Regions from separate parts of the Peribacillus sp. NPDC094092 genome, predicted to be linked through region 3. Evidence: riboswitches for the same ligand, from Rfam matches in the RefSeq annotation. Region 3 holds a riboswitch; each other region holds the start of a gene.

Region 1 (8,273 bases), on a different contig from region 3:
AATGGAATATCCCATTGTCTTTAAAATAATTCTAATGTACTTATCCGTTTCACAGCCTCTTTCAGCCTTTCTTCCGAAGTCAGCAGCCCTGCCCTGACGTACCCTTCGCCAAATTCACCAAATCCATTCCCTGCGGCAACAGCAACGTGGGCATGCGTTAATAAATAATCTGCAAAACTCTCGGACGTAAAACCTTCAGGTACCTTGAGCCAGGCAAAAAACGAAGCCGAAGGAGCCTTGACATCCCAGCCGATTGCCCTCAATCCCTCAATGAAAACATTCCTTCGTCCCTCGTACATCTGCACTAACTGTTCTACACAGCTCTGCGAGTCAAGTAAAGCGCTTGCCGCAGCTTCTTGTATCGCCGGGAATAGACTCACATAAAGATGGTCTTGTAATAGTTCAAGAGCTTCTATTACACTCTTATTCCCCACTGCAAAACCGACTCTCCACCCCGCCATATTATATGTTTTCGATAGTGTGTATATTTCTATTCCTACATCCTTCGCTCCCTCCGCCTGGAGAAAGCTTATCGGTTTTTTACCGTCAAATCCAATCGCCCCATATGCGAAATCGTGGACCACACAAATGGAATGCTCTTTTGCGAAGGAGACGGTTTCATCAAAGAAACTTTCAGTTGCAGAAGCACCTGTTGGATTATTCGGATAGTTCAAGAACATCATTTTGGCTTTATCAAGCACTTCTTTATGTATGTCATTGTATTTCGGAAGGAAATCATTTTCTTCTGTCAGAGGCATGAGTTCGGGCTTAGCCTGGGCTAAAACAACACCGGAAAGATAATCCGGATAGCCGGGATCTGGAACAAGGATCGTATCACCCGGATTCAATAAACACTGCGGCAGTTCAACAAGGCCTGCCTTCCCCCCGAAGAGAATCGCCACTTCACTTTTCGGATCCAGCTTTACACCGTATTCACGTTCATAAAAGACGGCGGCGGCATCTTTTAAATATTGATGACCCCGGAATGGCGAATATTTATGATTAATCGTTTTTTCAGCGGCAGACTGCAAACTTTTAACGATATGTTCTGGCGTCGGCTGATCAGGGTTTCCCTGGCCTAAATTAATGACATCATGACCTTGCTCCGTGATCGCATTGACTTTTGCGACTAGTGAAGCAAAAAACTGCTTGGGCAGGTCCTTAAGCTGGCCGGATTTTTCGAATTGCACCATTTATACACCTTCTCTGAAATTTCTTGAAATTCTAGTCACAAATGATATATGTTTATCCTAGTCTTGTAAAGCATTTTTTACATATGGGGGGTTAATCGATGAAGTGGAAAATAGCTTGTATTCAAATGGATATAGCCTTCGGGCAACCAGATATCAATTTTCAGGTTGCAGAACAATGGATGGAAAAAGCAGCACGGTTGGAACCCGATATCGTCATTTTACCGGAACTTTGGACAACAGGATACGACTTGACCAGGTTAAATGAGATTGCTGATCAGGAGGCAGTAAAAACGATTGAATTCTTTAAAACACAGGCACAGAAACACCAGATTCACATCATAGGCGGTTCCATCGCGAAAAAGACAAGCAAGGGAATCTATAACACGATGATCATCATCGATAAACACGGAAATCTCATTAAAGAATATGATAAGCTTCACTTATTTCAGTTAATGGATGAACATCATTTTCTTCAGCCAGGAGAAAAAGATGGTTTATTTACTCTTGATGAAAAAATATGTGCTGGATTCATTTGTTATGACATCCGTTTCCCTGAATGGCAACGAGCACATACCGTCCAAGGCGCCGAAGTTCTATTCGTAACGGCGGAATGGCCAAAGCCGAGACTCGATCACTGGAGAGCCTTATTGATTAGCCGTGCCATCGAGAACCAAGCCTATGTTGTAGCCGTTAATCGCTCAGGTTCGGATGTCAATAATACATTTGCCGGCCATTCCTTGATTATTGATCCGTGGGGGAATATCATTAGTGAAGCCGGAGAAGGAAACGAACTTTTGACAGGCACCTTGGACTTCAATAAAGTTACGGAATCCCGTAACAAAATACCCGTATTCGAAGATCGCCGTCCTGATTTTTATTAATTTACCCATTGACAAACTATTTAAAAGGTTGTTATTATTTTCCCGAAGATTAAAATTTCAGAAAACATTTACTCTTATCAAGAGCAGGCTGAGGGATAAAGGCCCTATGAAGCCCAGCAACCGACTGTAATACCATTGTGAAATGGGGCGGATTCACCGCCGGATTATTAAATCCACAGAGCACGGTGCTAATTCCACCAGAATTTATTTTCTGGAAGATAAGAGGTCCGAAGCCAAAACTTCTGCCTCTTTCTATATGAAAGAGGCTTTTTTATTCTCATTTTGAATCTGGAGGGGAAAAGAATGACTCAAAACCATTCAAATTTTAAGAGATTGACAAACGAAACAGCTATAACCCTTGCAAAAAAACTTGGGTTGGTAAATGCGGATGCAAGTTTAAATTGTAAAGAAATCGGCGATGGAAATTTAAATTATGTTTTTCATATTACAGACACGCACACAAAAAAAGGAATAATCATCAAACAAGCGGTCCCTTATGCCAAGGTACTTGGTGAAAGCTGGCCGCTGACATTGAAAAGGGCAGCCATTGAAGCGAATGCGCTGATTCATTTCAGAAGTTATTGCCCCAAATTCGTACCGCAAGTCTATTATTCGGATGAACAGCTTGCGATCACAGTCATGGAGGATTTATCTCACCTGAAAATCGTCAGAACAGGATTGATCGATGGCGATTCATATCCATTGCTTTCACAGCATATTGGTGAGTATGTTGCGAAGACGGCTTTTTATACATCCGATTATCATTTAGAACCATCTGCGAAAAAGGAAGTGGCCCGACATTTCACGAATCCCGAACTGTGCAAAATCACTGAGGTCTTTATTTTCACGGATCCATTTTTTGAGGAACTCCCGGGAGATTTCGAGGTGGAATTGACTGATGCAGCCAAAAATATATGGAATGACCAAGAAGTGATACTTGAGGTCGCTAAGCTGAAACAAAGCTTTGAAACCGAGCAGGAAGCCTTGCTTCATGGAGATTTACATACTGGAAGTATATTTGCAAGTGAAACTGAAACAAAGGTTATTGATCCGGAGTTCGCTTTTTATGGGCCAGTTGGTTTTGACCTTGGTCAATACACCGCTAACCTTCTCTTCCAGGCAGTCACACGCAATGGAACTGGAAAGGAAGAGATTTTCACACACCTTCATGAATTTTGGAATGCTTTTGAAGAAACTTATACCGAATTATGGGAAGGACAAAATAAAAGCCCATTCCGCCATGTGAAAGGGTATCTGCCTTATTTACTGACAAAATTCAAAAAAGATGCTTTTGGTTTTGCCGGCTGTGAACTGATTCGGCGAACCATTGGCCTTTCCCATGTTGCTGATTTAAACGTCATTGAACATAAAGAAACAAGGATCGCTGCGAAAACGGCAACATTGGAAATTGGTGCATTTTTAATTAAAAAACGGGAAGAATTGGATGTTCCAGCTGTCATTGAAGCGTTGAAGCAACGTACACTGCCATCTTATTCAGCCATTTAAAAGGAGACCTGACATGACTACACTAGCACCCTTACCATATTCGGTACAATGGGATGATACCCACATTACATTATTAAATCAACAAGCACTTCCTTCCATAACTGAATTTATTGAACTTCATTCAGTTGATGATGTATATGACAGCATTTTGACATTAAAAGTTCGCGGTGCCCCAGCAATTGGACTGACGGCAGCATTTGGTGTGGCACTTGGTGCCAAACAGGAAACAACCGCTGAATTAGGGGATTTCAAGAAAAATGTAACGAAGCATATTGAAAAACTCGCTTCTTCACGACCAACTGCAGTCAACCTTTTTTGGGCGTTAAGGAGGATGGAAAACACCTTGCATGCTGCGCAAAGCATTTCAGCTGCAAAGGAAGCACTTGTATCGGAGGCTAAAGCCATCTTTGCTGAAGATGAAGAAATGTGCAGGAAAATCGGGGAACATGGTTTATCGTTATTCACTAGAGGAGATTCCATTCTCACCCATTGCAACGCTGGGGGAATCGCCACAGCTCGGTATGGTACAGCCTTGGCTCCCTTCCACCTGGCTAAAGAAAGGGACTTTCCGCTAAAAGTTTACGCATGTGAAACAAGGCCTGTCCTGCAAGGCGCGCGTTTGACGGCTTGGGAATTGATGCAAGCGGGGGTCGATGTCACCTTGATTTCAGATAATATGGCTGCACATACGATTCACCAGAAACGAATAAATGGAATTATCGTCGGGGCCGACAGGATTGCGGCTAATGGAGATACAGCCAATAAAATCGGGACATTTGGGTTGGCCATATTAGCCAAGCACTTTGGCATCCCCTTTTATGTGGCCGCACCATCAAGCACATTCGACCTTTCTATCGAATCCGGCACATCCATCCCGATCGAAGAACGGGATGGAGCGGAAATCACCTTCATTCAAGGTGCGAGGATCGCTCCGGAAAACGTGAAGACTTTCAATCCAGCCTTTGACGTTACACCGAATCACCTTATTACGAGCATCATTACCGAAAACGGCATCATAACACCGGATTTCATTAAAAACATTCCGCATTTTGTTAATTGATCCAGGTACCTTTATTGGTGATATAAAACGAGAAGGGTTTCATATCCCTCTCGTTTTTAATGGTGTTCATGATTATTCTTCCGAGGTCTATAATACAATAATTCAAGTGAATTCAACCTATTCACTTAATATAAGATTGTTTTCAATAATAGTTCTTATTATTTTGAAAAGAACTCCTGAAGTGCCTTTTTATTTTTAGTGTAATCTATTTCCAAAACGGCTCCGGATTGGGGATTTATTTCTTCTTTAAAGCTTCCTTCCACCGGAACCCTTAAGGTTTCGACGGTGTCCGGTGTATGGAAGACGGCATTTGGAATCATTTCCATTATAGTTTTCAGTCCAATATCTGTATCCAAGTAAGAGAGACCTTGTTCGATGATACTAGGAAGGGCTGCCACCCCTTCGAAGGATGAGATTTGATTGATGAACGCTGTTTTTAGTTGAACCATTACTTCTTGTTGACGCTCAACCCTTCCAAAATCACTTTCATCGTCATGCCTAAAACGGACATATTTCAATATTTCCTCACCATGTAAAATATTTTTGCCAACACTTGCTTGAATGCTCATATCATCAATGATTTGCTGATCCACATTCACCGCTATCCCCTCAGGGGCTAGTAAATCGACCATCTTCACAAATCCCTGGAAGTCGATTACCGCTACATGATCGACCTTGATATCGAAGTTCTCCTCTATGGTTTTCTTAAGGAGTTCCCTTCCACCATAATAATAAGCTGCATTTATTTTGTTATATCCTGATTTATTCCCGGGGATTTTCACATAACTATCACGCATGATGGAAGCCAGCTTCAGTTTCTCCTGCTCTGGAAAGTATTTGGCCAGGATAATGGCATCTGATCGAGATTTTTTCTCTCCCCTTGTATCAACACCAATGAACAAAAACGTTTTCACGCTTTCCTGGTCCTCTTCTTTGGTTAGTTTTTTTTCCGTACCTGCATTTCCATTTTGTTTGGGTAAAGGGGCATAGGTGCAGCCTGCCAGAATCAAGATCAATAGATATATGAAAAATACCTTTACTTTCATTACCTCACCTCATCGGAAAATTACCCCTATTCTCTGTCTAATTTTGGAATTTTATGCATTTGACGAAAAAAAAGCCTGCCAACGTTAATCGCTGACAAGCTTTTCGGGAAAATCAATTATTTAAGTTCTTTCTTTAATACCTCTACCGCCTTTTTCACTTGAGTGTCGTTTTTAAGGATTTTCTCCCGGATGACCTGCATTAATTTCACGGTAGTATCATCTTTTATTGTCCCTGTTTCTTTGATTTTTTGTTCCTTCTGGAACGCCATGACCGCATTTGTGGTTGCTTCATCAAAGAATCCATCTATCTTGCCTGGATCATGACCTGCTTCCTTCAGCATTTCTTCAGCCGCTTTCACTTCACTCGAAGAATCGGATGCTTTCAATTCCTTATCAGGCGAAATATACGGAAGGTTGGCATAATCAGGAAGCTTCACATTAATATCCGGCTTGATGCCTTTTTTATGAATCCAATTTCCTTCAGGAGTCAACCATTTTGCTGCCGTATATTTAAAGTTAGATCCATCTTCAAAGTCTTGGGCAGTCTGCACGGTCCCTTTCCCAAATGACTTGACACCAATCAATGGAATGTCCGCAGACTCACTGACAGCAGCTGCAACGATTTCAGAGGCACTGGCACTTCCATCATCAATCAACACGACAACCGGGATTTTCAGTTCTCCATCATTCTTCGATTTATAGACATCTTTTTTCCCGCTGCGATCCTCAACTTGAAGGACCACTTTCCCATTAGGTATGAACAGGCTTGCCATGTCTATTGCTTGATCAAGAAGTCCCCCTGGGTTTCCGCGCAAATCCAATACAAGACCCTTCATATCCTTCTTCGACATTTCTTCAAGCGCCGTATTCAGCTCTTGGACTGTATGTTCGGAAAAACTGGTCACTTGAATTTTTGCAACTCCATCATCAAGCATTTCCGCATATACCGTTTCAATCGGAATTGTATCCCTTTTAATGGTGAGCTCAATAGGTTCCGGCTCACCAGCTCTTGAGATGGATAGATCCACTTTCGTTCCCTTTTCGCCCCTGATTTTCAGGACAGCTTCAGAAGAGCTTAGTCCTTCAACACTTTTACCATCCACACTTAAAATGATATCATTCGGTTTTACCCCTGCTTTTTCTGCTGGGGACCCTTTTATCGGTGAGACGACCATGATTTGTCCATCCTGCTCCTGAATCTCGGCACCGATTCCTTCAAAGGATGAAGAGATGCTCTCATGGAAACTCGATGCTTCCTTTTTATCCATATAAGCAGAGTAGGGATCATCCAATGATTTGATCATTCCATTAATTGCCCCGTCAACCAGCTTTTCTTGATCAATCTCTTCATAATAGTTATCTTTTATCGTATCGTATGTAGAATACAGCTTTTCAAATTCCGAATGTTTATCCGGTGCTAATGACTCTACTTTTTCATCTCCAAAGGTCAAGGCTATTGTAGTAATCCCTGCAGTTAGAAATATGACTAAGAAAATCCCCATAATGAACGTAAACTTCTTTATTTTAATGAATTTCCCTGCCTCTTTTGGCTGTTTTTGATTTTCTTCTTCCACTGAAGCCTCACCACTTTCATTCTTCATGACGATATAAACGATTTCATTCCTATTTTATCAGCTTTCATGCCAATCGAAAAATAATAGTTATCAAAAATAACAACTTATGACCATATGTATTTTTTTTCCGTTTCGCAAACGTTAATATAGAGATGGCTCAAAGGGCAGAAGCCAACTCCCGACATTACAAAAATACGGATACCAAGAAATAACTGACCCTGTATCCCAACTGTCATTATACAGCATCACTTATTCCTGGTAACCCGCCTGACTTTTACATCCAATTATCAATCCTTGATAGCTGCTTCCAATGCCACCTCAACCATTTCGTTAAAAGTTGACTGGCGCTCATCCGAGGTCGTTTCCTCACCGGTTAAAATGTGATCGGAAATGGTTAACACAGATAATGCTTGACGGCCAAATTTAGCGGCAAGCGTGTATAGGGCAGCTGATTCCATTTCTATTGCAAGTATTTGGTATTTTGCCCATTTTTCCAATTCACTATTATCGTTATAAAACTGATCGGCCGTAAATACATTACCGACCTTTAATTGCAAGCCCTTAGCCGTACCAGCGTCATAAGCTTTTCTTAGTAATTCGAAATCTGCGGTGGGGGCAAAGTCCACCCCACCGAAAGTCATGCGGTTCATTTGGGAATCGGTGGAAGCACTCATGGCAAGGATCACATCCCTGACTTTTACATCTTTTTGAATCGCTCCTGCAGTTCCCACACGAATCAGCTTCTGGACATTATAGCTATTCATCAATTCATTCACGTAAATGGAAATGGATGGAACGCCCATGCCTGTACCTTGTACGGAAATTCGTTTCCCTTTATATGTCCCTGTATATCCAAACATGTTTCGAACTTCATTGTAAAGTTTAGCATCCTCTAAAAATGTTTCAGCAATATATTTTGCACGCAACGGGTCCCCTGGTAGTAGGACCGTTTCCGCAATTTCATTTTCTTTTGCACCAATATGTACGCTCATACGACTATGTCCTCCTTAACT
Region 2 (8,273 bases), on a different contig from region 3:
CCATGATTTGCCGAATCATAAGGTCTGGCGTGGATTGTGATGTTAATGAAGATGAAGCAAAAGCAGCCTGCCCACTTAACATCAGGAATACGAGCATTAGACATGCAACATTCCGGATAAAACGATTCACTTGTTTCAAAGGTATCCTCCCTTTCCGCCTTGAAATGACTAATTACATAATTTAAAGATGTAAATTTGCGTATGCCATTCCAGTTGGTTTTACATTTACTATTAATATTCATTGGAACTTTGGACACATACCATTCGTTTTAGGAAAAACTGAAAATGAAATACTTTACGGAAATGGTGTCTTCTTTGTCCGAGTGGACACTAAAAAATGTTCACAGCGTGTCCTTATGAAGATAGTTAATTACAAGTTAACGATGATGGAGATTTGAGAATCATGCTTTAATAGGACCTTTTAAAACAAAAAGGCTGCTATTTTAATAGCAATGGATTTTGTCCCTAATAAAGCTGTAGGCACTGCAGCAGGACTGACTGGCGTATTTGGATATTTATGAGGCTTTGTAGCGGTTGATGCTATTATTATGTAGTTGCTTTGCAGGTGGAATGCAGGTTTTACATAAATAACTGTGTTTTGGCAGTAGCGATATTTGCATTTACATGGAATGTTCGTGGACAGGAAGTAGTAAAGGGCTAATCAGGCATATTGAGCTCAAACACTCCATCTCTCCCAGATATATTCTAAGGGGGATGGATTTTTTATGAATAGATAGATGACCAAAATTATCTTAATATTCAAATATCTTTATCTAAAAAGTTTGTTGACGGGCGGTTTGGGTAACATTTCATAAAGGAATGTATATAATAAATGACTATGCCTTTATACCAACGGTCCTAAAGGCATAGTCATCACATCAAAAGTCATATGGACTAATGCTTCCTACTAATTTACTCGTTATTGCCTATCAAAAAGAGAAGCTCCCGCTATACCGGGTTTTGTCATCTCATAAGGATTTAGGATCAAATCCAATTCTTCTTCTGTCAACACATCGTATTGTAAACAAAGTTCGCGAACTGATTTGCCTTTTAATATCGCTTCACGCGCAATACGTGAAACCACTTCGTACCCAAGGTGCGGATTGACTGCTGTAATCACTCCGACACTTTGTTCGACATAATCTTTTAAATGTTGCTCATTCGCTTCAATGCCTTCTAAACAATAGTCTGTAAAGACATTGAAAGCATTGTTCATAATGCTAATTGATTGCAATAAATTGAATACAAGGACTGGCTCCATTACGTTCAACTCAAGTTGCCCTGCTTCTGATGCTAAGCAAATCGTATTATCGTTCCCGATCACTTGGAAAGCGACTTGATTAATTAATTCCGGCATTACTGGATTTACTTTTCCTGGCATGATGGATGAACCTGGTTGACGTGCTGGAAGTGTGATTTCTGCTAATCCCGCTCTCGGTCCTGAAGCCATCAAACGTAAATCATTAGCAATTTTAGACATATTCATCATACATACTTTCAATGAAGCTGACACTTCAGTATATGCATCCGTATTTTGGGTTGCATCTACTAAATGTTCTGCTCCTACAAGCGGCAAGTTACTGATTTCAGCTAAATATTTAACAACATTTTCAATGTAACGAGGATCTGCGTTCAATCCCGTTCCCACGGCTGTTGCTCCCATATTCACTTCATATAAATGTTGACGTGATTGACTGATCCGTTTTATGTCCCGATCCAACACGCGGCTGTATGCCTCAAATTCTTGACCGAGTCGAATTGGCACTGCGTCCTGAAGATGTGTGCGTCCCATTTTGATAACATGATCAAATTGTTTTGCTTTATTCTTTAAAACCGTATTCATCTTTGTCATTGTTTGTAACAATTGCTCTAAAAGCCTCAGTGTTGATAAATGAATAGCAGTTGGGAATACGTCATTGGTTGATTGCGACATGTTAACATGGCTATTTGGACTTACATGTACATAATCCCCTTTATTGTGTCCCATGAGTTCTAACGCACGGTTGGCAACGATTTCATTAATGTTCATATTCATTGATGTACCTGCGCCGCCCTGAATTGGGTCAACGATGAAATATTCATGCCACTTTCCATCAATCACTTCATCTGAAGCTTTGACGATAGCGCTTCCAATCCCATCATATAACCGTTTCGTATCCATATTTGCTAAAGCCGCTGCTTTTTTAATCATGGCTAGTGCACGAATCATTTCTTCATTGACTTTGTAACCCGTAATCGGAAAATTCTCTACAGCGCGTAAAGTTTGTATTCCATAATAAACTTCTGCCGGGATTTCCTTTTCCCCAAGAAAGTCTTTCTCGATTCGGTATGTTCTCTCTTCTATCAACATTTCATCTTGCCCCTTTGTTAGTTCTATAATGTAATGTCCTCTGCAATCGGTGCTTCCATCATTTCCTTCACTTTTTTGGGATCCTTTGTCTTGGCTAAAATCCACATCAGCTTAGGAACGATGGCTTCTGTATTCATATTTCTGGAACGAATGATGACATTCTTATTCACTTTTCGTCCCACTTCGTAAATATCCATATCTTCCCCTTCTTCTAAACATTGGGTAGTAATGACTACGGATATTCCACACTGGACCAACTCATTCAATTTTTCTAATATATTTCTTCCTTGAAAAGGAATACCACCGCTTCCATAACTTTCAATTACGATTCCCTGACATAGATTTTTCAGAGAATCAAAGAATTCAGGCTTAATACCGGGATGCAGCTTAATCAAAGCAACATCAGTACATAGGGAAGCATCTAACTTAGCTTCCTTTTTCTTTGGTGAATGAACTGGCTTTAGATACTCAATTTTATCTTTGGATATGGTAGCGATATATGGATAGTTAATACTTTCAAACGAATCATAGCTTTTAGTTCTCAATTTAATGGCCCTAGTCCCCTGGATGACTCTACCATCAAAAACAACATATACTCCTCCAATATCTTCACAAGCAAACCGAATCGCATCAGAGATATTTCTTTTGGCATCTGTCTTTTTAAAGGCAATTGGAATTTGAGAACCTGTAATGACAATTGGTTTCCCTAAATCTTGTAACATATATGAGAGCGCAGCTGAAGTGTAAGCCATTGTATCTGTTCCATGGGTAATCACAAAGCCATCGTAATAATGGTAGTGCTCATGGATGGATTGTGCCATTTCTGTCCAATCTTCCGGCTGCATATTTGTACTATCAATATTCATCAAAGGCTTACTATCAATCTGATAAAGTAAATCCAATCCCGGCAGGTGTCCTAAAAATTCGTCAGCTTTCATCTCTGGAACCAGTCCATTTTTTCCTTCTAACGATGCAATTGTACCACCTGTAGTAATTAACATCAACTTCTTCATTTTTGACTTCAACTTCTCCATATACTACCCCCTATAAAGCCTCCCTGTCTTACTATCATTCAATCATCTTAGAAAAATGTATTCGCTATAAATGTACATGTTGCGCGTACACCACATGTTATTATAGTTCTGTTACAGAGCGAAATCAAGCTAAAATCATTCATTACGCGTACGCTCATTCGAATTTGATGTTATAATGGATTTATATAAAAGGAGAGTTATAAGAATGGTTGTAAATAGATTAACTACATTAAGGAAGGCCAAAAGGTGGTCTTTGCAATATACCGCTGACAGACTCGGAATCGCCAAGAGTACCTATGCAGGTTATGAATCGGGCCATCGCCGCCCTTCATTAGAAACGATCAATTTATTGGCAGACTTATATGATACATCAACTGATTACATTCTAGGTCGAGTGGATTATCCATCTAAAGAAATTACCACTGAGTCAACTCGGGTCATGGAATTAACGGATTCACCAAATATGGAGCTGGCTGTCGATGGAATTTCCCTTTCTGAAGAGGAAACGATTCAATTCATCGCTTTTATTAGAGCTAAACGAGAAGTGGAAATAAATCGCAATAAACAAAATAAAACATAGCCAGACATTTAGGTAAAGACTTGGTATATGGGAAATGAACAGCACTTCATTACCAGGTTCCACGATGTAACTGGCATGATTTATTTTAAATGAAAAAATTCCATGGCTTTAATTTAACCATTTAAAATAAGTCGGCTATGATTAATCGTTAAGTTCTCCCTTTAGACGCTATACGTATTATTTCTCGATAGCTAGCAAATAAACAGTTTAAACTTACCTAATTGTGCCCAAGTTTAGAAAATTAAGATTTATTCATTATAATAGAAGAAAATAGGATAATTAAATGTCATCCAATATCATTTTTCTGTTATCTTCATTCATTTAATTCCTTTCCATAAAGGCGGATGAGTCAATTCAGCTGTTTTTCTTTCATTACACTTTGAATTATTTGCAATGAAAGAAAAACCATAGCAAAGCTTATGGTTTTTCCCACGTAAATAAATGAAAATTGCTGTCTCATCTTTAAAGCTAAAAACGAAGCGGACTGAAGGTAAATCGTTTAATTCATGTGCTTCATTCGAATATGTTCCCCAATAAATCAAGGCATCTCGTCATCTTTTTCCCGATTTTTGAAAGCTTCATGTGTGACAATATCCTCGATTTGTTCATATTGCCGGCTGTGTTCCTTCTCTTCGCTAATTCTATTATCGGGTAGATTTCCTGGATGCCCTTTTTCTTTGTGATTAAAACTTTTCCCACGACTCATACTCATTCTCTCCTTTCTAATCATTGTTTGTTTAGTTTTCCCAAGCACACAAAAAATATCATGTAATTTCTCTTTTCCTGTTTTTGCAGCTGGTTTGGATTCACTTGTTATTTTCAGCCGAAATCGATTGTAAAAATAAGAGATATGAGTCAATCCGGGATGTTCCTTCACACCTGAACTTGCGCAACTTATTTCTTGAGCGCCGAGAAATAATTATAAATTGGAACCTTTTCAAATATCTGAATAAAGAGCTAAAAAAGAACAGGAACCGTCAAATTATGACGCTTTCTGTTCTTTTTATTTATCCACTACTTACATACCTTATAACAGTTTGAAAACAGTAAAAGGGCTAGGAGGATACCACTACGGAAGGCCGCCACTTCCTTGAAATGTCTGCAATATGATGCGGTGCCGTTCTGCAGCATCCTCCAATTAAACGTGCCCCTGCATGGTGCCATTCTTCAGATTTCAGGTCGAACCTGTTACATGATTCTTGACCATGCCAGCTTTTAGTTTCCGGATTATATATTTCTCCAGAATTCGGATAAACTATAATTGGTTTATCCGTGTTTGAACGCAACACCTGTATGGCTTCCGTGATACCTGATACAGGCGCACAGTTGATGCCGATTGCAGCAATTTGCTCACTGTCCCCAAACAATCTGGTACACGCCTCAAGCAATGTACCGTCACTAATCGCTTTTTCATTTTTCAATGAAAAGGATAGCCAAGCATAGACTTCTGGATAATCTTTCAATATTGCATGTAATACTTTTGCTTCTTGCAGGGAAGGAATCGTTTCAAATGCTAAAATTTCAGCACCGGCTTCAATCAAGGCAGATATTCGCGAGCGATGAAAAGCAGTTAAAGTTTCATCTGAAACACCATAGTTTCCTACATACTCTGAACCATCTGCAAGGTAAGCCCCATAAGGTCCAACTGATGCAGCAACCAATGGCTTAGGTCTACTCGTTCGATATTCTACTTCCTTCCAAAATTCATCTCTTGCTTTCCTTGCAAGTAAAACCGTTTTCCTGATTAGTTCCAAAGCCTCTTTCTCTTGTATTCCGCGGAGGGCGAAACCTTCAACTGTTGCTTGGTAGCTTGCCGTTATCGCACAGTCAGCACCAGCCCGAAAGTAGTCAGAGTGAACTTGATAAATCACTTCTGGATTTTCAAGTAATACACGTGCGGACCACAGGGGATCGTTCAAGTCGCACCCATGCCTTTCAAGCTCTGTAGCTAGAGCCCCGTCCAAAATCATGACTGGATGATCTCGTAATATTTCGTCAATTGGGCTAATTTTATTCTTCATGTTGTACTCCTCTTTTTCTTTATAGTTTGGGTCAGATAATAACTTCCATAGCAAAATAAAATAAATGGAATACCACAATATAGTGCAATTCGTTGTGTGGGATCAAATGCAATTCCTATGCAAGAAGCAAGACATAGCATAAAAGAAATGATTGGTATGAGTGGATATAATGGTGTATGGAAGGACAAATCATTTACTGAATTTCCTTCGTTTATAAATCGTCTGCGAAATAGAAACTGTGACGCGCTAATACTCATCCAAACTACTACCACGGCTAATCCAGAAATGGATACAAGCACTATATATACTGTATCCGGTGCAATAATACTCGAGAAAAGGGCTAAACCACCTCCCAACATACTGAAAAGGACTGCATTTATCGGAACACCCCGTTTTGTCAATTTTGCAAATATGGGAGATATAGTTTTCTTATCTGCAAGTGACCATAGCATTCTGGATGATGCATATAATCCTGAATTTGCAGCAGACAAAATGGCAGTTAATATAACAAAGTTCATAATATCCGCTGCATACGGCACTCCAATTCGTTCGAGAATTGCAACAAAGGGGCTCTCTAGTACGCTTGCATCCGAAATAGGCAATAATGCGGATAATACAACAATGGTTCCTACAAAAAAGATGATCAATCTCCATAATGTCATTCGGATTGCCTTTGGAATCGTTTTTTCTGGATTCACTGTTTCTCCAGCTGCGATCCCGATTAATTCAGTACCAGAAAATGCGAAATTCACCGCGAGCATCGTCATTAGAATGGCAAAAGCACCATTCGGAAATAAACCTGCACTTGTAAAATTGGAAAATAAAGGAGCTGATTGTGAATTAATTATTGGAATAAAACCTAACATTGCCGCAGCTCCCAGAATAATAAATACCACAATAGCAAATACTTTTATTGAAGCAAACCAGAATTCGGATTCAGCGAAGAACTTAACGGTCCACGCATTTAAAGCCAAGACCAATATGGCAAATAGAGCACTCCATATCCAGACATTGATTGATGGAAACCATCGCTGCATCAACAATCCTGCAGCCGTAAATTCCGAACCTAGTGCAACAGTCCAGGTTAGCCAATACAACCAGGCTACTGTATACCCTGTCCCTGGTCCAATGTATTTGGCTGCGTAGCTATGAAACGCACCTGTCTCGGGCATATGTACTGCCAGTTCACCTAGACATAGCATAACTAGATAAACCACTAAAGCTCCTATCAGATACGAAAGGATGGTGCCGAAAGGGCCAGCCTGTTGAATCGTATAACCCGAACTCAAGAATAAACCAGTTCCAATCACCCCGCCAAGCGATAGCATTATTATATGCCGTGCTTGCATTTGCCTTTGAAAATCATGCTTCTTTTTGTTCTCCATTCTTATTCTCCTTAATCTTGGATCCAGAAAAAACGAAAACGCACTCTAAAAAAGAGTGCGCTACTGACAAATAAACAAGTACGGTCTTATCTATCAAGGTTTCACCCCCTGGAATTAGCACAGTGTCTTTGTAGACCTGTTGCTGAGGTTTCGTAGGGCCAGTCCCTCCACCTCTCTGGATAAGAAATTATTTTTTTATAACTTTATCAATCTATGAAAAAATTGTCAAGTTTTGTTTCTGATTGTAAATACCTCCTTTTAAATTCTAGCGATCATGGGCGCCGGCGGCATAAATATGACATGGTTGCTCGTTTTTGGAACATTCGCTAATCGCCTTAAATCGCAGATAAAGCTAACCGAGATAATTTAGATTTAAAAAATGGCGCCATCTTAAAAAGATGACGCCATTTTTTCTTTAAGGACGTTCTATTTCGAATAATTCCCCTAGTTTTGTATAAGTATGACCCGCTAATCTTGCTACAGGTTTTAGGCCATTCTGGTCAATTCGGCCATTATGGTAAATATCTTGCTCTATATGATAGCAGACTATTTTCCCTATCAATAAATCACAACCTGGTTTCTTCTGGGAACCTGCCAATGGTATCGCATGCTCTAATGTGCATTCAAAGCGTACCTTCGCTTCTTGCAATCCTGGTACGGATACTTTATCACTAACAACCGGCGTGAAATTGGTAAGACCCAATTCACTTTCGTCAGATGGGAGTTCCTTTGCCGTTCGATTTGCATCAGCTACATTATTTTCATCCGTGATATGGACAACGAATTCACCTGTTTGAACTGCATTTCGGGCCGTGTCCTTTGAAACCCCTTCTTTTCGTTGAACAGAAATGGAAATCATTGGAGGATTTGAACTGACTATGTTAAAAAAGCTAAACGGCGCTA
Region 3 (8,273 bases):
AGTGTTGACCTATCTGCGGTCCCTGGCAACTTCGCTCTTGCAGCGAAAATGGACCTCCAGGATGCCCTTGTTTTAGAAAAAATGCCGGATATGTATCGAAACGTTGTTACAGTAAATACAGAAGATGTAGACTCTAAATTTGCAAAGGATATTAAATCAGTAGTGGAATCCGACCAGTTCGAAAAAGTCATCGATGACAAATTTGCCGGATTCGGAAAACCAGACTGGATGAATTGATCAAATAATCGAGGCCTGCTTCCCTTTTATTGGGAGCAGGCCTTTCATTAAGGACTAAGGGGCGGCCGTTATGGAAAACCTTAAAATCCTTACGAAACCGCAAGCATATCCATGGACTAAAAAAGCGATGGGGTTTTTAGTCCATCGCTTTTTTTAATTCCTTTAAGTTGTTCGTTTAAATCTCCTTTTCGCCAAGCACGCTTATGTGCCATCAATCCTTCAGTATAGTAAAAATGAAGGTTCAACCAACTGTCTGCTTCCATAAATCAAGGAGATCACTTTCATGTTGTCTGTGGATACCTGCTTTTCTATCGGCAGATTCCGAACGGCCCTTTTCCCAATTCCATATATCTTCGAGAGTTTCTGAAATGGGACGGAATATCAGTCCGTTATTGATGGCTTTATTGTTATCGACAGCCAAAAACCCATTCAAAGGTTCCTTAGCTCCCGGTAAAGGGAATTCTTCTGGTATCCATAGAGGCATCTCTCTCCAGGGCTCTACTTTATTGTCATTTAAAAACTTTTCAGATACCCATGTAAAATCAGCATTACTTCCTGTTACCTTTTTACAGCCTTCAAGTAATTGCCCCATAGTAAGTGTGTAATCCGGCCCAACGGCGTTATATGTACCTGTCATATTATTTTCTATCATTTGAATGATCCATTGAGCCAAGTCCCTTGCATCAATAACTTGGATTGGACGTCCAGGGCGTCCAGGAGTTAAAGTTTCTCCCCCTTCCGCTATTCTTTTAAACCAGTACGGCAATCGGTCAGTGTAATCATATGGACCTACTATTTGCCCAGCACGAATGGACAAGACTTTCCCCGGCAGTTCTTTTTCAGCTGCTTTTTCACTTAATGATTTTAACGGTCCATAATATTCACCGTATATCGGTCCAGCAGTTCCGCGGGTGAGCTCTTCTGCTTTATCTTCATTTAGTGTATGAACCTTTCCATTTTCATCAATGCCTGGTTCAATTAGATCACTATAAACTGAGATGCTTGAAATATATGTATAATGTTTAACTTGATTAAGCAATCTGCAAGATTTCGATACAGTTCGGGGGATAAAGCCCGATGTGTCAATGACTGCATCCCATTTTCTTCCTTTCAACATTTCAAGATTCCCGTCCCGGTCTCCTCTTAACTGTTCTATTTCGGGGAAAACATAAGGATCGGTTCCACGATTAAAAAGTGTAACTTCATGCCTTTTCTCTATCGCAGCTTGTGCTAAATACCTGCCTAAAAACCGTGTACCACCCAATATTAAAATGTTCATAAGATTCCCTCCTTTTTAACGATATCCATAAATCATACGCAATACCCTTTCCTAAAATTAATAACTTGCAATTTTTCTTTGATTGTCCCTTCTCGGAAAAACTAGCAATCTCTATTCTTTTGAACTTTATTCTTTTTCGCTATAATGATATGGAAAGGAAGAAAGAAGGTGGAAACGATGCTTGAAAGACTTAAACAAAAATTCCCGAACGCCATTACCAATAAAATGGATACTGATGAAATTTCTGATTATGTTTGGTTCGAAGACTCAAGAAGTTCACTTGGCATTCCCCGTTCAGAAATCACAGCCGAAGAAATCCGTTTATTGGAACTGCTTTTTGCTCCTTCCATAAACCCAAATAACCTCAATGCACATCCAGACCCATCATGGAAAACTTTTTTATCCGAACCGAATGCACCATTGCCTTTAACGAGCTGGGAGAATGTTCGATTTCTTCATTTCAAGCTGACCCATGCTGATTTTTCCAACTCCGATTTTGAAGATGCCTTCCTCTCTTTCGTTCCATCTGACGCAACAATTGTCTGGGAAAATGAAACGGCAGGGGTCTTAATTGAGTCGGACGAGGATGAGCCCTTATCAACTAAAGCACTAATCGCCATTTCTTCCACGCTTGAAAGTGACTTTTATGTAAAGACCCGTATGTTCAACGGACGCTTCCACCCTATAAATCAAGACCTTCACCAGCACTGGACTCAAGAGAAAAAGTGTTTTGATTTGGCACAGGTGCATCTGCCCGATCGAAAGGTGGCTGATTTGGCAGACATCATCCCTCACTCATTAATAAATGATCCATCCATCAGGGATGCTAAATGGTATATCAATGAGATTCTTGGCAAGACCAAGCAGGATACTGAACTGATCAAAACGATTAAAATGTATATCGAATGTAATTCAAATGCCACCTATGCTGCCAAACAGCTTTATATACATCGGAACAGCTTACAATACCGGATCGATAAATTCTCTGAAAGAACTGGTCTGGATATTAAAAACTTCCGTCATGCCCTTACTGCCTATTTGATACTTTTACTGAATGATTAATCCCCAACACCAACAGGTAATATCACCCTTTTTTGTGCAATGTGCCCATACTTTTTCCAAACCCGATAGCTTAGACTATAGTTAATCGGTACAAGTAATCAGGAATGTAAAAGGGGGATTATTCATGGCAGAGTTAGTGTTGGATCATATATTCAAGATTTATGATAAAAAGGTGACGGCTGTTAAAGACTTCAACCTTCGTGTTGCCGATAAGGAATTCATAGTTTTCGTGGGACCTTCGGGTTGCGGCAAATCGACGACATTAAGGATGATTGCCGGACTTGAAGACATTTCCCAAGGGGATTTATATATAGACGGCAAGCGAGTCAATGATGTCCCCCCTAAAGATCGCGATATTGCGATGGTTTTCCAGAACTATGCCTTATATCCCCATATGTCCGTATATGACAATATGGCATTCGGATTAAAGCTCAGGAAAACGCCAAAAGCGGAAATCAAGCAAAGAGTCAATGAAGCGGCAAGGATTCTCGGACTGGAAGAATTGCTAAATAGGAAACCTAAAGCCCTTTCAGGTGGTCAGCGCCAGCGTGTAGCACTTGGCCGGGCAATTGTAAGGGATGCAAAAGTATTCTTGATGGATGAGCCATTATCCAATCTCGACGCAAAGCTACGGGTTCAAATGCGTGCGGAAATCGCGAAACTACATAAAAGGCTCGACACCACAACGATATATGTCACGCATGACCAAACAGAGGCAATGACCATGGCGACACGTCTTGTTGTAATGAAGGATGGTATTATCCAACAGGTCGGTTCACCAAAGGACGTTTATGAGAAACCGATAAACGTTTTCGTAGGCGGCTTTATCGGATCGCCTGCCATGAACTTCTTTACTGGAACATTAAAAGAAGGCACAATTAAAATAGGCGAACAAACATTTGAAATACCTGAATTGAAGATGAAAATGCTGCGTGATCAAGGGTATGTCGGAAAAGATATCATCCTTGGCATCCGTCCGGAGGATTTCCATAATGAAGGTGCTTACTTCACGAACTCCCCTAACACCGCATTTACAACCCAAATTGATGTAGCCGAACTGATGGGTGCGGAAATCATGCTTTACTCCACATTAGAGGGGCAGGACTTCGTCGCACGCGTCGATGCCAAGAATATCATCCAGGCAGGCGAAAACATCGAACTTGCCCTCGACATGAATAAAGTACACTTTTTTGACAAAGGAACTGAACATCGCATTTTAGTTGAAGAAGATGAACAGATGCAGGAAAACATGAAGTTATCTGCCAATTAAACGTAAAAAGACCCATTCATACTGGGTCTTGGACTGTAGATAACCTCGATGAAAATCTAGTTTGTCTACAGTCTTTTTAGGGTTTGTGCAATTTGAACGCTGATTTCCACTTTCAGGCACTCTGCGGGTTCTCCCCTGGACTAGCTTTTCCCGCAGGAGTCTCCCACCTCACGCCCCATCCTCCCTTTTTTAAAAATTTATTCAAATAAGAGGGTAATTTATTCCTGGACCAATACCACTTCATCATGTCCGCATTCAGGGCATTTCATGAGATGAGGGCATTGGCCTTTTTTAAGGGATTGAGGGTATCCGTCATTTTCTTTTAGTATGTCGATATCCATATAAGCACTGTAATCATCAGCATAGTCCATGAATTTTCCTTTATCATCAAGATCACTGCCGCATTTCGGGCAATTCACATGAATTTTTCTTAGACCGTTGCAAAGCGGGCATAAAGACATTGTTTTTCCTCCTGTTCCCGATACTTATGATTTCAGTATTTGTTGATTCCATTATTTTAACACATGGAAACACCCTCCCTAATACAAAGGGAGGGCACTTCCTTTTGATTATTTATTAACCATGTTAGCAGGATCGACCCATGCTTTGAATTCATCTTCCGTCAGGAAATCCAATTTCAACGCAGCTTCTTTCAATGTTGAGTTGTCCTTGAATGCAGTTTTGGCGATTTTGGCTGCTTTTTCATAACCGATATGCGGGTTCAATGCTGTTACCAACATTAGGGAACGCTCCACATTTTCTTTGATTTTCTCTTCATTTGCAGTGATGCCAACCGCACAATTATCGTTGAATGAATGAATGCCTTCCGTCAATAATTTTACCGTTTGCAGGAAGTTATAGATGATCACTGGCTTGAATACATTCAATTCAAAATTACCCTGGCTTGCTGCAAAGCCAATTGTAGCATCGTTCCCTACGATTTGTGTGGCAATCATGGTAAGCGCTTCACTTTGTGTTGGATTGACTTTACCTGGCATGATGGAGCTGCCTGGCTCGTTTTCTGGAATGGCTATTTCGCCGATTCCGCTTCTTGGACCACTTGCCAGCCATCTGACATCGTTTGCAATTTTCATTAAATCCGCCGCCAATGCTTTTAAAGCACCGTGTGCATAGACGATTTCGTTATGGCTTGTCAATGCATGGAACTTATTATCAGATGTGACAAAAGGATATCCTGTATCAGCTGCTATTTGCTTGGCGGAAAGTCCCGGGAATTCTTTTTTTGTATTGATTCCGGTTCCTACAGCCGTTCCGCCTAGTGCAAGGTTCAATAATTTTTGGCTGCTTTCCTCAATCATCGCTAGGTCTTTGTCGAGCATCGCTTTCCAACCGGAAATTTCTTGTCCCAATGTTAATGGTGTAGCATCTTGAAGATGTGTCCGGCCGATTTTCACCACATCCCAAAATTCTTTTTCTTTTGTATCGAATGTATCACGAAGAGTTTTAATGGCAGGAACCAATTTTTCAGCGACTTCCATAAAGGCAGCAATATGCATCGCTGTCGGGAAAGTATCATTGGAGCTCTGTGCCTTGTTAACATCATCATTCGGATGAAGGGTTTCCGATTCACCATTTTCTTTTAACCATTCATTTCCTTTGTTAGCTACCACTTCATTCACGTTCATATTACTTTGCGTGCCGCTTCCCGTTTGCCAAACTACCAGCGGGAAATGTTCATCTAGCGTACCTTCAAGGATTTCTCCGCAAATCTTGACGATGGCATTCTTTTTAACCTCCGAAAGATCACCAAGATCATAGTTCACCTTTGCCGCAGCTTGTTTAACGTATGCAAATGCACGAACTAATTCAATCGGCATTTTTTCGTTACCGATTTTGAAATTGTTACGGCTTCTCTCGGTTTGTGCTCCCCAATATTTATCGGCAGGAACTTTCACTTCACCCATCGTATCTCTTTCGATTCTGTATTCCATGTGTTCTCCTCCTATGTTTGCACTATTCATTGAAGACCCATTTGCATATGAAATGAATAATGTCGTATTATTCTTTCTCTCCATACATTGTACAAACTTTATTATTTTAAAGCAAAAATATCCGCTGACCTTTCACTTTTCCTAAAAAATTCATGACGTTTCGTGTCTATATGAAGAATCGGATTTTCTTTTTTTTGACACTAAAGTGTTGACGCACTAGGCTCCAATTGACCTGGTCATGAACATCCAAGCATAATCCATCCAAAATGTTCTTGACAGTATTTTGTATATATAGTAAATTCAAAAGAAATTGAATAATCTAAACTCTTATCGAGAGAGGTAGAGGGAATGGCCCGATGACACCTCAGCAACCTTCATTTGTTTCAAACCAATGAAAAGGTGCTAATTCCACAAGTTTGTGAACTTGGAAGATAAGAAGAATGACTCGTCCTCACTTAATCAAAGTCTTCTTCTTAAAGAAGACTTTTTTTTATTTTATTTAACTCAAAGGAGCAGTGAAAACCATGTACAAAACTGAAACATATCTTGCTCAATTAGGAAATCGCAGCGAAACGGCGACAGGAACAGTCAATCCGCCGGTATACTTTTCTACAGCTTTTCGCCATGAAGGAATTGGCCAATCGACGGGATTCGACTATACAAGGACAGGTAATCCCACACGCCAATTATTGGAGCGTTCCATCGCCGATCTTGAAAAAGGCGACCAAGGTTATGCCTGCAGTTCAGGAATGGCCGCCATTTCCACTATCCTTGCCCTTTTTAAATCAGGTGATGCATGGATTGTCAGCGAAGATCTTTATGGCGGTACATATCGTCTGTTAGAACAAGGTTTTAAAAAATGGGGATTGCAGTGTGACTATGTAGACACTTGTTGTTTGGAGGATATCGAAAAAGCCATCACTCCTCAAACGAAAGCCATCTTTATCGAAACTCCCACTAACCCTCTTATGCAGCAAACGGACATTGGCGCTGTTGCCGCATTGGCCAAACAATATAATTTATTGTTGATCGTTGATAATACTTTTTACACGCCTCTTATTCAACAACCCATCCTGCTTGGAGCGGATATCGTGATTCACAGTGCAACCAAGTATCTCGGTGGTCATAATGATGTGCTCGCCGGACTGATCGTTGCTAGCGGCGCTGAATTATGTGATGCACTTGCCTTCCATCATAATGGTACCGGAGCTGTCTTGAGCCCCTTTGATTCTTGGCTGTTGATGCGAGGAATGAAAACATTGGCATTGCGGATGGAGCGTCATGAAAAGAATGCCAAAATACTTGTAGATTACTTGTCGGAACATGATTGTGTCACGGACGTATTGTATCCCGGCAGAGGCGGCATGATTTCATTCCGTATCATTGATGAATCGGCAGTCAACCCATTTTTACAATCACTCTCATTAATTTCGTTTGCAGAAAGCCTTGGAGGGGTTGAAAGCTTCATCACCTATCCTGCTACACAAACGCATGCCGATATACCGCTTGAAGTCAGAACGGCAAATGGAGTTTGTAATCGCCTGCTCCGCTTCTCTGTTGGCATCGAGGACAGCGATGATTTGATCCAGGACTTACAGCAAGCATTCGCATATGTAAAAAGGGAGGCACTACGATGACAGATCATGATTTTAGTTTTGAAACCAAATTACTTCATAATCAACATAAATTCGATACGGCAACGGGAGGTGTGAGCGTTCCCATTCAGCACGCATCCACTTTCCATCAAACCGATATCGATCAATTCGGCAAATATGATTACAGCAGAAGCGGGAACCCAACTCGTGAGGCGCTGGAAGATATCATTGCCGAACTTGAGGAAGGCACACACGGATTTGCCTTTTCTTCAGGTATGGCTGCCATTTCAACAGCTTTCCTGCTGTTGTCTGCCGGAGACCATATCGTCATTTCCGAAGATGTGTACGGCGGAACGTTCAGGATGGTCACTAGTGTATTGACGCGTTTCAATATTGAGCATACCTTCGTTGACATGACGGACCTAGAAAGCGTCAAAGCGGCCGTTCAGCCAAATACAAGGGCCATATACATCGAGACGCCTTCAAATCCGTTACTTAAAGTGACCGATATTCAAGCCGTATGTGATATTGCAAAAAAAGCAGGTGCCTTAAGTTTTGTTGATAACACATTCCTGACGCCGGCATTACAAAAACCACTGAACCTTGGTGCCGACATTGTCCTTCATAGCGCGACTAAGTTTTTATCCGGACATAGTGATGTGGTCGCTGGGCTTGCAGTAGTGAAGGATCCGGAATTGGCAGCAAGACTGGGTTCCCTCCAAAACTCATTTGGGGCGGTTCTTGGTGTCCAGGACGCCTGGCTAGTAATGAGAGGTTTGAAAACCTTGTCAGTTAGAATGGAGCACTCCCAAAAAGGTGCAGAAAAGATCGCAGCCTACTTAAAGGAGCAGCCCTTGGTGAAAAAAGTGTATTATCCC

Evidence for each region. A riboswitch is a leader RNA that binds a small molecule or an ion and turns the genes downstream of it on or off. The one in region 3 is predicted to bind S-adenosylmethionine.
Region 1: linked by a shared signal. The riboswitch ahead of mtnK (S-methyl-5-thioribose kinase) and the one ahead of ACQKNS_RS07270 (methionine biosynthesis PLP-dependent protein) in region 3 are both predicted to bind S-adenosylmethionine.
Region 2: linked by a shared signal. The riboswitch ahead of mmuP (S-methylmethionine permease) and the one ahead of ACQKNS_RS07270 (methionine biosynthesis PLP-dependent protein) in region 3 are both predicted to bind S-adenosylmethionine.

Annotation. Positions count from the first base shown of each region.
Region 1 is NZ_JBNNUC010000004.1:399,880-408,152, forward strand. Features, by position in the region: gene ACQKNS_RS20310 (pyridoxal phosphate-dependent aminotransferase) at 21-1,193, opposite strand; gene ACQKNS_RS20315 (carbon-nitrogen family hydrolase) at 1,292-2,074, shown strand; SAM riboswitch class I at 2,146-2,299, shown strand; gene mtnK (S-methyl-5-thioribose kinase) at 2,378-3,580, shown strand; gene mtnA (S-methyl-5-thioribose-1-phosphate isomerase) at 3,594-4,640, shown strand; gene ACQKNS_RS20330 (LCP family protein) at 4,799-5,686, opposite strand; gene ACQKNS_RS20335 (S41 family peptidase) at 5,803-7,260, opposite strand; gene deoD (purine-nucleoside phosphorylase) at 7,548-8,252, opposite strand.
Region 2 is NZ_JBNNUC010000004.1:281,206-289,478, forward strand. Features, by position in the region: gene ACQKNS_RS19725 (DUF4309 domain-containing protein) at 1-130, opposite strand, end outside; gene aspA (aspartate ammonia-lyase) at 920-2,350, opposite strand; gene ACQKNS_RS19735 (asparaginase) at 2,374-3,363, opposite strand; gene ACQKNS_RS19740 (helix-turn-helix domain-containing protein) at 3,590-3,964, shown strand; gene ACQKNS_RS19745 (hypothetical protein) at 4,503-4,670, opposite strand; gene mmuM (homocysteine S-methyltransferase) at 5,020-5,985, opposite strand; gene mmuP (S-methylmethionine permease) at 5,982-7,370, opposite strand; SAM riboswitch class I at 7,454-7,556, opposite strand; gene ACQKNS_RS19760 (flavin reductase family protein) at 7,786-8,273, opposite strand, start outside.
Region 3 is NZ_JBNNUC010000001.1:1,504,607-1,512,879, forward strand. Features, by position in the region: gene ACQKNS_RS07240 (MetQ/NlpA family ABC transporter substrate-binding protein) at 1-237, shown strand, start outside; gene ACQKNS_RS07245 (NAD-dependent dehydratase) at 479-1,516, opposite strand; gene ACQKNS_RS07250 (PucR family transcriptional regulator) at 1,694-2,578, shown strand; gene ACQKNS_RS07255 (ABC transporter ATP-binding protein) at 2,703-3,848, shown strand; gene ACQKNS_RS07260 (hypothetical protein) at 4,067-4,309, opposite strand; gene fumC (class II fumarate hydratase) at 4,418-5,800, opposite strand; SAM riboswitch class I at 6,125-6,238, shown strand; gene ACQKNS_RS07270 (methionine biosynthesis PLP-dependent protein) at 6,325-7,437, shown strand; gene metC (cystathionine beta-lyase) at 7,434-8,273, shown strand, end outside.